Collimonas fungivorans: one gene and its partner. The protein of the gene in region 2 interacts with the protein of the main gene of each other region in a pairwise test. Links are inferred from orthologs where the notes say so. Each region holds a gene or a part of one and is shown on either strand. Other genes may lie near its edges.

Region 1 (5,654 bases), 330 kb from region 2 along the record:
ACCGGCGGGAACGCCGATCAGGGTGCTGATGCTGTCGGCTTCAGCATCGGTCAGGCCGGTAGCCGGGTCGATGACGACCTGGTGAATTTTTTCCGGATGGCTGGCAGCGACTTCTTCGATGTCCATGCCGCCTTCGCTGGATGCCATCAGCACCACGCGCTGGCTGACGCGGTCGGTGACCATACTGACGTACAGTTCCTGCTTGATGTCTGCGCCTTCTTCGATCAGCAGGCGACGGACTTTCTGGCCTTCAGGGCCGGTCTGGTGCGTGACCAGCTGCATGCCGAGGATCTGGTTGGCGTATTCACGCACTTGTTCCAGCGACTTGGCAACCTTGACGCCGCCGCCCTTGCCGCGACCGCCGGCGTGGATCTGGGCTTTCACGACCCAAACCGAACCGCCCAGGGTTTCCGCTGCCTTGACCGCGTCATCGACGCTCAGGCACGGGATGCCACGCGGTGTTGTCACTCCGAACTGGCGGAGAATTTCCTTACCCTGATACTCATGGATCTTCATACGAGCTTCCCTTCTGACACTTAATTGAATGAAATTGCTTGGTTGGATAAATTAATGCGATGCTTCTAAATGCGATGTTTCTAAATCAGATCCGGTGCCGGTTCCTGCTGGAGGGCTGATTGCCCACTTCGGATAATATTTGGCGACAACTGCGCCTTCACTACGTAAAGCGTGGCAACGATCGAGCTGGGGCGGTTTCTGGTCGGTGGCGCGATTGATCTCGCCGCCGAAGGCCTGCAATGCCGCGGTCGGCAGTATCTGCGCCAGCTCGGTCAGGTGCGTACAGCCGAGCGCGCCGCCGATATTCTCTCTCAGAGTATGGCGAAAGCCCTTGACCAGGCTCAAGCCAATCAATTTCTTGTAATCAGGTTCGATGGTATTGCAATGGCCGTGATACGGCACCGCTTCGGAATTCGCCTCGACCTCGACGATCACGAACTGGCGGTCGAGCGTGAGCCTCAGCCACAGGCTGTGCAACGGCTGGCCTGCAGGTAAATTGCCGGCTGGCAAAGGAAGATCGAAGGATTTGGTATCGGTAACATGGGCGTCGATTTCCCATAGGTCGTCGTCACGTACGAACGCGTCGATCTGAATCGCGCGGGTGTGCTTCAACGCTCGGCGGGAAATGGAAGGTGTCAGAGACATAATGGTGGACTGATTTGCGTGTCGTTACCACAGTTTCTATGTGTAACTGCCGCTCCTGCGGTTTGCAAAAAACCCCAAAAGTTTAGCACAGCTGGCGATAGGGCGCGCTATTTTGATGCCGGACTTGCCCGCCCCAGCTGCGTTTCTGGAGTTCTGATGGCAATGGCTGATCAAACATATCTCTGTTAAAAAGATAACTTACATGATCAATATTACAATATTTCCACAAGTAAATTCATGATATATTGACTTTGAACTATACAATATATTTACATATAGCCATCTTTAAAGATGTGTCTAATTTTACAAAAGCCAATTCGACAATGAAATCCGTTTTTTTCAAAATCTCCACCCTTTCCGTATTTCTTTTTCTTCCAGGTTTAATCCTTTTAACCACAAATCATATTCATGATGGCAGCGAAGCATTTGCAGTCATTGCTTTCTCCATTTTCCTGATCTTATCTCCGCTGGTATTTTTTTCGAAATTAAGAAATTATTTTCTGGCATGGACCCCACTGGCTTTCCTGATACCACCATATTGTTATCTTGTGTTGATCTACCACAGCGTGCCGGGAGACGCTTTAATATCGGCAATAGTGCATACGAGCGCAGCGCAATCACTGGAGGTATTTTTATCGTTTGGCTCGAAGATATTAATAATTCCATTTTTTGGAATTGGTTATTTCTTGCTTTCATTTTCAATTGATAAAAATATCTCAATATCGATAATTTCGCGAAAAAAACTATTGGCATCTCTTTTAATATTCGCGATGTTTTTTATGGGAGCACGCGCGGCTCTCGAGAATCATGCCAAAACACCTCCGGTATTTGAAGATTACACTCTAAATTTATGTTTCCCGATTAATCTCGTGATGTCATATACGCGAGTGATAAGAAACGATGGAAAATATGGCAATACACTTTCAGCGAATGGAAGAATTCCTGTTACTTATCCTGCGTCTAAAATTGTAGTTTTAGTTGTTGGTGAAAGCGTAAGAAGCGATCATCTTGAAATTAACGGATATGTGCGAAATACGACGCCATATTTGGAAAATTTAAGAACGAAGCTTATTTCCTACTCGGATGTTGTCTCTACTGCCAATAGCACTCAAAACGCCGTTCCAAATATCGTTCTAAGAAAACACGAAAGTGGCCAAATATCCCTTGCCAGGACGTTCCGCGAAGCCGGATTTAAAACTGCATGGTTCTCCAACCAAGAGCAGGAACCTTTTGCAAAAGATGCAGAAATTACCGATTTCCCGGAATCCAATTTTGATTTTCGCATGCGCAAGGATATGAGCTTGATTCCTCTTTTTGAATCATTTGTCCAGCAGGCCGGATCATATCAATTCATCGTTCTTCATATGATAGGAAGTCATGTTGTTTATGACCAAAGATATACTGGCGATTCAAAAATTTTCCAGCCAACATTATCCGACATCGGAGTGACTGATCCAGTTTCAAAAAACAAGCTAGAAGCCATTAATTCTTATGACAATACGATCATAGAAATGGACAAATTCATGAATAATATAATTACCATTCTGAACAACCAGGATAAACCGGCCGTTTTAATGTACACCTCTGACCATGGTGAAAATCTGTTCGATGATGACCGTCAATTTTTTATGCATACCCAATTTCCTCCCACACAATATGATCTGCATGTGCCATTATTACTTTGGATGAATCCGGCGTATAAGAAAAATCAACCTGGTTTAGAAAAAATATTGACGGATAATAGTAAAAAACAAATCAGCCATAGAAATATATTTCCATCTCTACTTGAGATTGCCGGAATAAATTGGGATGGCAAACAGGAGACTGAAAGTTTTGCATCTGAAAAATTTACAGAGCGCAAAAGAATGGTGATTTCGCCAAAAGGTGACGGGGAATTTGATTACGAAACTTTTAAAAATAAAAACCATTAACCGTCTTCATCCAAGTTGCTCTTGAAGACGCCTCGAATGGATTGCAATGAAAACCCGCGCTGGAGCAAGAATCGCATTTGCTTGGCCCGTTCAACAGCATCCACCGGCGGGTGATTGAATTTCTTGCGCCAGACCTCGCGCGCGCGCGCAACTTCACCGCTAGCGAGATCGGCCCTGATATCCGCCAATGATTCGGCGTCAATCCCGTGGCTTTGCAATTCAGAGAGGATGCGGCTATTGCCGTAGCGATGGGCACGCCTGTGAATCAAGGATTCGGAAAAACGCGCCTGCGACAAGAGTTTTGCCGCCTCCAGCGTATCCAGCAAGGCTTCGATATCGTCGCCTTCCTGCGCATAACGCGCCAGCTTGCGCGCCAGTTCCAGGCGGCTGTGCTCACGCGCCGACAGATAACGCAGCGCCCTGGCCTTGAGACTGATCTGTAGTTTTGCCATGGCAGCTTCCTGTAGTTCTAAATACCTGCCCGAAAACTAAAACGCCCTTCAACAATCCGTCTGGCGGATATGTATGAAGGGCGTTTGCCAAACGGGGCCGGCTATATTGCTATAAGGCGAAGTCTATTAAACCGGCTCTTCAGCCTTGGCAGCAGCCTTGCTTGCCTTGGCAGCAGCTTTTTCCGCCGCCTTGTCACCGCTGTCCGACTTGATCTCGCCCAGCAGCGGCACACCCAGCGAAGCACGCACCTTGTTTTCGATTTCACGCGCCAGTTCCGGCCGTTCTTTCAGGTAGGTACGGGCATTGTCCTTGCCCTGGCCGATACGTTCGCCGTTGTAGCTGTACCAGGCGCCCGACTTTTCAACGATCTTGGCGTCGGAGCCGAGATCGAGGATTTCACCTTCGCGCGATGTGCCTTCGCCATACAGGATGTCGAAGTGCGCTTCCTTGAATGGCGGCGCGATCTTGTTCTTGACGACCTTGACCTTGGTTTCGTTGCCGATGACTTCATCGCCCGACTTGATCGAACCGGTGCGGCGGATATCCAGGCGCACCGAAGCGTAGAACTTCAGGGCGTTGCCGCCGGTGGTGGTTTCCGGATTGCCGAACATGACGCCGATCTTCATGCGGATCTGGTTGATGAAGATCACCAGCGTGTTGGTGCGGTTGATGCTGCCGGTCAGCTTGCGCAGCGCTTGCGACATCAGGCGTGCTTGCAGGCCAGGCAGGGAATCGCCCATGTCGCCTTCGATTTCGGCGCGTGGCGTCAGTGCCGCCACCGAGTCGACCACGATCAGGTCGACGCCGCCCGAGCGCACCAGCGCATCGGTGATTTCCAGCGCTTGTTCGCCGGTGTCCGGCTGCGAAATCAGCAGCTCGGACAGGTTGATGCCCAGCTTCTGCGCATAACCGACGTCCAGCGCGTGTTCCGCATCGATGAACGCGCAAGTGCCGCCCAGCTTCTGCATTTCGGCGATGGTTTGCAGGGTCAGCGTGGTTTTACCGGAAGATTCCGGGCCGTAGATCTCGACCACCCGGCCGCGCGGCAGGCCGCCGACGCCCAGCGCGATGTCCAGGCCGAGCGAACCGGTCGAGACAACCTGCACTTCTTCGACCACGGCGCCGTCTTCCATGCGCATGACCGAACCTTTGCCGAATTGTTTTTCGATCTGCGCCAAGGCTGCGGCAAGGGCCTTGCTTTTATCCGGATTTGGTGCGGATTTTTTATCGTCCATGGTTGTTCTTTCGGCAAAAATGGTGAGTGATAATGGTGAATGATTCAGGACCTGAGCTAGAGCTTCAGGTAGTACTGTATAAAAAAACAGTGATTTATGCAAGCACTGTCGCAAATTTTTAAAAGCCTGATGCATATTGTATGTGCAGAAATCGCTGCCGGCGATGCGAATCGCCCTAAATCCCCTGCAAAAAATCACGCTTTAGGTGCGGACTTATTACGAATCTTATTGCCACGGCTGCGAAGCATCGGGCGCATTTTATGCTTATTACGCATATCGTCATCCGGAAAAGTAAAAAGGATGCCGGATGCGCAAGAGGATGCAATAATCGTGACGCACATTTTGCTTCGGCCGCCAGTCCGCCGCCGGGGCAATGCGCCATATTTCGAGACAGGGGCAAGCGGCTTGCCCACTAATAACGGGGAGAAGGTATGCGTATTACATATTGGATGAAACCATTGGCGGCGTCGGCGCTGCTGCTGGGTTTGCTGGGCACGGCGCAGGCAGCGTCCGCGCCTGCGGTCGAGGCAAAGAACGGCATGGTGGTGACTTCGCAGCACCTGGCGTCGCAGGTCGGGGTCGATATCCTGAAGATGGGCGGCAACGCGGTCGATGCGGCGGTGGCGGTCGGTTATGCGCAGGCCGTGGTGAATCCCTGCTGCGGCAATATCGGCGGCGGCGGTTTCATGACCATCCACCTGGCCGACGGCCGCGATACCTTCATCAATTTCCGCGAAACGGCGCCGGCCGCGGCCAGCGCCAACATGTACCTGGACGCCAATGGCAAGGCGATCACCAACGCCAGCCTGTTCGGCTACCTGGCGGCCGGCGTGCCGGGCACCGTGCTGGGACTCGACAGCGCGCAACGCAAATA
Region 2 (7,837 bases):
CGTCGAGCGTTTGTTCATGAGCCCGCTCAATTCATGGCGCAGCGATGCGGCAATCCGCGGCGGCATCCCGGTGATTTTCCCGCAGTTCGCCAGCGAAGGGCCGCTACCCAAACACGGCTTTGCCCGCCTTAGCGCATGGGCCTTGCTGGAATCCTCGCGGCAGGTAGACGGCAGCGGCCTGATCTGCCTCGGCCTGACCGATTCGGAACAGACCCGGCAGGTATTCCCGCATGCTTTCGCGCTTGAGTTGCGCATCACATTTTCCGGCCAGAGCCTGAATACCGAGCTGGTGGTGAAAAATACCGGCAGCCAGCCTTTCGAATTCACCTGCGCCTTGCATACCTACCTGAATGCGCAGGTTGCCGAAGCTGCCTTGTACGGCCTCAAAGGCTATCGCTACCGCGACTCGGTCGACAATCGCCGCATCAAGGTTGCAGAGGAAGAGGTGCTGCATGTCACCGAGGAAGTTGACCGGGTTTATTTTGCGGTCGACAAGCCGATTACCTTAAGCAGCCACAAACAAAGCATGATCGTGACCCAGAACGGGTTTGCCGATGCAGTGGTGTGGAATCCATGGGAAAACGGCTGCGCAAAAATCGCCGACCTGAAGCTGGATTCTTACCAGCAGTTTGTCTGCATCGAGGCCGCAGCAGTCGAGCATCCGCTCCAGCTGGCGCCGAACGCAAGCTGGAGCGGTTCTCAAAACCTGGAATGTGTGTTGGTCGCCCGACCGGCGTCTAATTGAATCTGCCGCCCTGCATCGGGAAGGCTTTCAGGAACTCAGCTGCCGGCAAGCGTTTGCCGCCCGGCTTTTGCAATTCGGTAATGCGCAGTGCATCGCTGCCGCAGGCCACGATCACGCCATCTTGCGCGTCCGCGCTGATGACGGTTCCCGCCACATGCTTGCCGTCGGCGGCAACTACCTGAGCTTGCCACAACTTCAGGGTGACTCCGGCGAACACGGCGGAGGCGGCCGGGAACGGATTGAATGCGCGTATCTTGCGTTCCAGGACTGCGGCCGGCAGCGAGAAATCGAGGGCCGCTTCCTCCTTGCTGATCTTGGCGGCATAGGTCACGCCTTGCTCCGGCTGCGGCGTCGCCGGCAAGGCATCCTGCTCCAGGCGGCGCAGCGCTTCGACAATCATGTCGCCGCCGAGTTTTGCCATCTTGTCATGCAGCGTACCGGTGGTGTCGCTGGCGCTGATCGCCATTTTCTCGATCAGCAGCATGGCGCCCGTATCCAGTCCCTGGTCCATTTGCATGATGGTGATGCCGGTTTCGCCGTCGCCGGCTTCGATTGCACGATGGATAGGCGCCGCACCGCGCCAGCGCGGCAGCAGCGAGCCGTGGATGTTGAGGCAGCCGCGCGGCGGAATGTCCAGCACGCTGGGCGGCAGGATCAGGCCGTAGGCGGCCACCACCATGATGTCGTGCGGCGTGGCTTGCAGCAGTTCATGGGCTTCCCTGGCTACGTCCGGATGCTTGCCGTCCAGCCGCAGCGATACCGGCTGCGCTACCGGTATCTGGTGGTCCAGCGCAAACTGCTTGACCGGCGATGCATGCAGCTGCATGCCGCGGCCGGCCGGGCGGTCTGGCTGGGTCAGCACCAGCGGGACCTGATGGCCAGCGTCGTGCAAGGCCTTGAGCGCCACCGCGGCGAATTCGGGGGTTCCGGCGAAGATGATTTTCATGAGGGCGATACAGTCACAACAATTGCGGGACAGAGCCGCTCGGGTAGAGTTTAAGAGCCACCGTAGCGTGGCGAATTACTCTGTCCCCAACTAAATAGGGCGGGAATTTCAGGTAACGCAATAACTGCGCAAAACAGAAATGTATCTCCATATGAAATACGTTTGAAGAGTCATCGGTGTTGCTTATCTTGTAGCGTATTGCTTGTCGCGTTTCAGCTCGCGTTCTTCCTTGAGCATCTTGGACTTGATCCGGTTGCGCTTCAAAGGCGACAGGTATTCGACAAAAACCTTGCCCATCAAGTGATCCATTTCATGCTGGATGCACACCGCCAGCAAGCCATCGGCATCGACCTCAAACGGCTTGCCGTCGGCATCCAGGGCGCGCACCTTGACGCGCGCCGGACGTTCGACGCCATCATAGACGCCTGGCACCGACAGGCAGCCTTCGTCGTAAACCTGCTTTTCTTCGCTGGCCCAGAGGATTTCCGGATTGATGAAAACCCGCAGGTCGGTGCCGGTATCGGAAGTGTCGATCACCACCAGTTGTTCATGGACGTCGACTTGCGAAGCAGCCAGCCCGACGCCGGGCGCTTCGTACATGGTTTCAGCCATGTCGGCGATCAATTTTTTGAGCCGGGTGTCAAAAACTGTCACAGGCTTGGCAATTTTGTGCAAACGGACGTCAGGATAACGCAGGATATTTAATAAGGACATACGAGATTGCGTAACAATTTAGGCGGTTTGGAAGGGGTTTTCTCTTGCTAGTTCAATCGATTATGGGCAAAATTTGATTCACTATGGCAAGTTTTTTGCTTTGCCGATCAAAGCCGTGGCGACGAACCAACGAGGGTGTAGGCGCCAATTTAACGCAGTATCCACCGGAAACAATATGAAAAAGTTTAGCACAGCTGCACTCCTTCTTGCTTTAAGTGCCGGATTTGGCGGCATGGCCCATGCCCAAGCGGTCAAGACCATGCGTTGTGAATTCTTGCCCAATGCCCCGGATCAGCACGTTGTAGTGCGTGGCGATACGCTGTGGGGAATTTCCGGGCAGTTCCTGCAACATCCTTGGTGCTGGCCGCAGGTATGGGGCCTGAACCAGGACCAGATTCGCAATCCGCACTGGATTTATCCAGGCCAGATCGTCTATTTTGACCGCGTCAACGGCCGCCTGCGCCTCGGCAAATCGACTGGCGAACCCGGCGTCGTCAAGTTGTCGCCGCAAACGCGTGTGCAAGGCATAGGCCGCGATGCGATCACCGCCATTTCCACCGACGCCATCGGCCCGTTCCTGTCGCAGCCGCTGATCGTCGAAGACGACGAGTTGGCGAATTCGCCACATATCGTGGCGGTCCAGGACGGCCATCTGAACCTCGGCAAGGGCGATAAAGCCTATGTCCGCGGCGACCTGGCTGACGCCAGCGCGTTCCAGGTATTCCGTCCCGGCAATCCGCTCAAGGATCCGGATACCGGCAAGGTCATCGCCAATGAAGCGCTGTACCTCGGCACCCTGAAGCTGGAGCGCAGAGGCAAGACTGCCGACGAAGCGGCGACATTCAGCGTGGTCGACACCAAGGAAGAAATGCAGGTCGGCGACCGCATCATCCCGCGCCCGGTTGAGCCGATCCTGAACTATGTGCCGCATGCGCCGGCCACCGAAGTCAACGCTCGCGTGGTCTCGGTCTACGGCGGCGTGGCTACCGCGGCGCAGAACCAGATCCTCAGCATCAACCGCGGCAAGGCTGACAATATCGATATCGGCACCGTGCTGCAGCTGTACCGTTTCGGTAAAACCGTCAAGGATCCTGCCGATCACAACAACAAGGTCAAGCTGCCGGATGAACAATACGGTACCCTGTTCATTTTCCGTGTGTTCAACCATATTTCCTATGGCCTGATCATGGAAGTCCAGAACACGGTCGATATCGGCGATATCGCCAGGTCGCCGGAATAAAGGTCTTTACTGCTGTTGACAACGATAAACAACGATAAGCTTCATGACGATGGCGGCGGTGCAGACCGCCGCCCGCCTGCTGGCGGCAATGCAAGCGACGCCATGGTCGATGCCGATGAGCTGGCAGCCTGGCTGCGTCTGGAACAGACGGCCGGCGTCGGCGCGGAAACCGCGCGCCGGCTGCTGGCGGCCTTCGGCCTGCCGGCCAATATCTTTTCCTCTTCCTTCTCCGCTTTGCATAAAGTGGTGCCCGAACGTATTGCCTACGCCTTGCTGGCGGCGCCGTCGGAAGTTCTCCAGGCGCTGATAGAGCGCACCAAGGAATGGCTGCAACAGCCTGGCAACCGGCTTTTCACGCTGGCCGACAGCAGCTATCCGCAAGCCTTGCTGGACATTTCCGATCCGCCGCTGATGCTGTACGTGAAGGGTCGCGCCGAACTGCTGGAGCGGCCGGCCATGGCCGTGGTGGGCAGCCGCAACGCTACGGTCCAGGGCATCGCCAATGCCGACCGCTTTGCCGAAATCCTCAGCCAGCGCGGCCTTACCGTTATCTCCGGCATGGCCTTGGGGATAGACGCCGCCGCCCACCAGGGCGCTTTACGCGGCGCTGCCGGCAATCCCGAGGGTGGCAGCACGGTGGCAGTGATCGGCACCGGCGCCGACATCGTCTACCCGGCGCGCAACCGTGGGCTGGCGCACCAGATTGCCGAGGCCGGCTGCATCGTCAGCGAGTATCCGCTGGGCATGCCTGGCGTCGCCGCCAACTTTCCGCGCCGCAACCGCATCATTTCCGGCCTGGCGCGCGGCGTGCTGGTAGTCGAGGCAGCGGCCCAGTCCGGTTCGCTGATCACCGCCAGGATGGCGGCCGAGCAGGGGCGGGATGTGTTCGCGATCCCCGGTTCGATCCACTCGCCGCTGTCGAAAGGCTGCCACCAGCTGATCAAGCAGGGCGCCAAGCTGGTGGAATCGGCCCAGGATATCCTGGAAGAGCTGGGCAGTTTGCGGGCAGTAGCGGCAACCCCGGCGGAACCCGCGGCGCTGTCCGATGCGGCGCCGGCTGACAGCAGCGGTCAGAAGCTGCTTGCTATACTCGGGTATGATCCGGTCAGTTTCGACGTTCTGGCGGCGCGCAGCGGCAGCGATGCGGCGAGCCTGGGCGGGCAGTTGCTGGAGCTGGAGCTGGCGGGGCTGATAGAGGTTTTGCCCGGCGCAATTTACCGCCGCATCGGCTGATGCAAGCCAGGCGCAAGGATGATGATATTTTGCCATTTCGGGCGGTCCGGCATAAATCTGCGATACTAATATACGTATACTGTCGGCTGAAACGGCTTCATTGCCCTGCGTTTTTGCGCTTACCCTTGTACTTTGCTTGTCTTACCCTTACCTTAGCGATACAGTAGAACCATGTTTGAAGTCCTTGTTTATCTGTATGAAACTTATTATCGGCCCGACGCCTGCCCTGAACCGGAGGCTTTGGTCAAGAAGCTGTCGGCGATCGGCTTTGAAGAAGAAGAGATAGCCAAGGCGCTCGGCTGGCTGACGGACCTGGCGGAAACCAACCACGAGTTCGCCGATAAATACCCGCAGCAAACCGCTTTTTCTTTTGGCATCCGCATTTACGCCCAGCAAGAGATCGATGTGCTGGGCATTCCTGCGATCGGCTTCATCCAGTTCCTGGAGTCGGCCAAGATGCTCAACCCGGTGCAACGCGAGATTGTCATTGAGCGCGCGTTGACCGTCAGCGAGACTCCGGTCCCGCTCGACAAACTCAAGGTGATCGTATTGATGGTGCTATGGAGCCAGGGCAAGGAGCCGGACGGCTTGATGTTCGACGAGCTGTTTCTCGACGAAGACGACGATCCTGAGCCGCGCCAGCTGCACTAAACACGACTTTCACCTGCTGCATGCTGGCCAGACCGAGGTCTTGCTACTTGCGACTTTTCCAACAACCCGCTTATCATTGGCCGCATCGTGCGGCGCCGGCTGTGAAATTTGCTGCGAGTTACTACTATCAGTTTGCTGCTAAGGGTTTGCTGCAAAGAGTTTACTGATATATTACGGGAGATTTCCCGTTGGCAACTAAATTTCCGGACTGCCGCGGCGAGCCAAAGCAAAAACATGCGCTGAAATAATGCGCGCTACTTTCGAGACAACACTATGAGCAAGACCCTCATCATTGCCGAGAAACCTTCTGTCGCGAACGACATCGCGAAGACGCTCGGCGGCTTCACCAAGCACGATGAGTACTTTGAATCGGACGAATACGTCCTCTCCTCGGCGGTCGGCCACCTGCTGGAAATCGCCGTTCCTGAAGAATACGACGTCAAGCGCGGCAAGTGGACCTTCACCCACCTGCCGATGATCCCGCCGCATTTTGCGCTGAACCCGATCGCCAAGACCGAGTCGCGCCTCAAGGTGCTCAACAAGCTGATCAAGCGCAAGGATGTCACCGCCCTGATCAATGCCTGCGACGCCGGGCGTGAAGGCGAGCTGATTTTCCGCCTGATCGCGCAATATACGAAAGCCAAGCAGCCGGTCAAGCGCCTGTGGCTGCAGTCGATGACGCCGGGCGCAATCCGCGACGGCTTCACCCACCTGCGCGAAGACAAGGACATGCTGCCGCTGGCCGACGCCGCCCGTTGTCGCAGCGAAGCGGACTGGCTGATCGGCATCAACGGCACGCGTGCAATGACCGCCTTCAATTCGAAAGAAGGCGGTTTCTATTTGACCACCGTCGGCCGGGTGCAGACACCGACGCTGTCGATCGTGGTCGAGCGCGAAGAGAAGATCAAGAAGTTCGTGCCGCGCGATTTCTGGGAAGTGCGCGCCGAATTCGTGTGCGCCGCCGGCATCTATGAAGGCCGCTGGCTCGACACTGCGCACAAGAAAGATGAAAACGATCCGGAAAAGCGTGCCGAGCGCCTGTGGAGCAAGGCTGCCGCCGAATCGATCGTGGCCGCCTGCCGCGGTAAGCTGGGCAACGTCAAGGAAGAATCGAAGCCGACCACCTCGATGGCGCCGGCGCTGTTCGACCTGACCAGCCTGCAGCGCGAAGCGAACTCACGCTTTGGCTTCTCCGCCAAGAATACCCTCGGCCTGGCGCAAGCGCTGTACGAAAAACACAAGGTGCTGACCTATCCGCGTACCGATTCGCGCCATTTGCCGGAAGATTACCTGAGCACCGTCAAGCAAGCACTGGAAACGGTCTCCGAGAACAATAACTATCAGCAGTTTGCCGCACAGATCCTGAACAAGGGCTGGGTCAAGCCAAACAAGCGCATTTTCGACAACACCAAGATCAGCGATCACTTTGCGATCATCCCGACCACGCAGGCGCCGAAGAACCTGTCGGAACCGGAACAGAAACTGTACGACCTGGTGACGCGCCGCTTCATGGCCGTGTTTTTCCCGGCAGCCGAGTTCCAGGTCACCACCCGCTATACGGAAGTGTCCGGCCACCAGTTCAAGACTGAAGGCAAGGTCATGACCAATCCGGGCTGGCTGGCGATCTACGGCAAGGAAGCCGCGGATGAGAAGGATCCGGAAAACAGCGGCACGCTGGTTGCAGTAGCCAAGGATGAGAAGGTCAAGACCGACAAGATTACCGCCAACGGCCTGGTCACCAAGCCGCCGGCGCGCTACACCGAAGCGACCTTGCTGTCGGCGATGGAAGGCGCCGGCAAGCTGCTGGACGACGGCGAGCTGCGCGAAGCGATGGCCGGCAAGGGGCTCGGTACGCCGGCGACGCGTGCTGCCATCATCGAAGGTTTGCTGAACGAGAAATACCTGCTGCGCGAAGGCCGGGAAATGATGCCGACCGCCAAGGCGTTCCAGCTGATGACCCTGTTGCACGGCCTCGGCGTCGATGAGCTGACCGAGCCCGAGCTGACCGGCGAGTGGGAACACAAGCTGTCGCAGATCGAACGCGGCACCATCAGCCGTGAAGAGTTCATGCGCGAAATCGCGCAGCTGACCCAGATCATCGTCAAGCGCGCCAAGGAATACGATAACGACACCATCCCAGGCGACTATGCGACCCTGCTGGCGCCGTGTCCTAACTGCGGCAGCGTGGTCAAGGAAAACTATCGCCGCTTTGCCTGCACCAAATGCGAATTCTCGATGAGCAAGACGCCGGGCAGCCGCCAGTTCGAAATTCCGGAAGTCGAAGAACTGCTGACCAAGCGCACCATCG

Evidence for each region. The genes of interacting proteins can lie anywhere in the genome.
Region 1: the proteins of dprA (region 2) and recA interact in binary tests that used the Bacillus subtilis proteins (3 or more experiments, as listed by UniProt). The link is inferred for Collimonas fungivorans from one-to-one orthologs.

Annotation. Positions count from the first base shown.
Region 1 is NZ_CP013232.1:4,892,206-4,897,859, forward strand. What follows is about bases 2,726-5,631. They hold recA (recombinase RecA), read right to left. Parts: upstream 4,781-5,631; coding sequence 3,671-4,780; downstream 2,726-3,670. Other genes in these bases: CFter6_RS25270 (phosphoethanolamine transferase), read left to right, coding at 2,726-3,092; recX (recombination regulator RecX), read right to left, coding at 3,089-3,544; CFter6_RS25800 (hypothetical protein), read left to right, coding at 4,877-5,233; ggt (gamma-glutamyltransferase), read left to right, coding at 5,230-5,631. In the rest of the region: sucC (ADP-forming succinate--CoA ligase subunit beta), read right to left, coding at 1-546; CFter6_RS21385 (DUF2889 domain-containing protein), read right to left, coding at 568-1,161; more of CFter6_RS25270, read left to right, coding at 1,485-2,725; more of ggt, read left to right, coding at 5,632-5,654. UniProt on the Bacillus subtilis protein: Multifunctional protein involved in homologous recombination, DNA repair and competence.
Region 2 is NZ_CP013232.1:5,223,134-5,230,970, reverse strand. The notes cover bases 2,856-5,812. They hold dprA (DNA-processing protein DprA), read left to right. Parts: upstream 2,856-3,747; coding sequence 3,748-4,878; downstream 4,879-5,812. Other genes in these bases: CFter6_RS22930 (DNA topoisomerase III), read left to right, coding at 5,803-5,812; CFter6_RS22935 (Smg family protein), read left to right, coding at 5,050-5,529; CFter6_RS22945 (LysM peptidoglycan-binding domain-containing protein), read left to right, coding at 2,856-3,645. Outside these bases: CFter6_RS22960 (D-hexose-6-phosphate mutarotase), read left to right, coding at 1-745; fmt (methionyl-tRNA formyltransferase), read right to left, coding at 738-1,691; def (peptide deformylase), read right to left, coding at 1,875-2,405; more of CFter6_RS22945, read left to right, coding at 2,581-2,855; more of CFter6_RS22930, read left to right, coding at 5,813-7,837. UniProt on the Bacillus subtilis protein: Protein that helps load RecA onto ssDNA during transformation. Binds cooperatively to circular ssDNA, is able to bridge different segments of DNA. Favors the loading of RecA onto SsbA- or SsbB-coated ssDNA and formation of RecA-DNA filaments.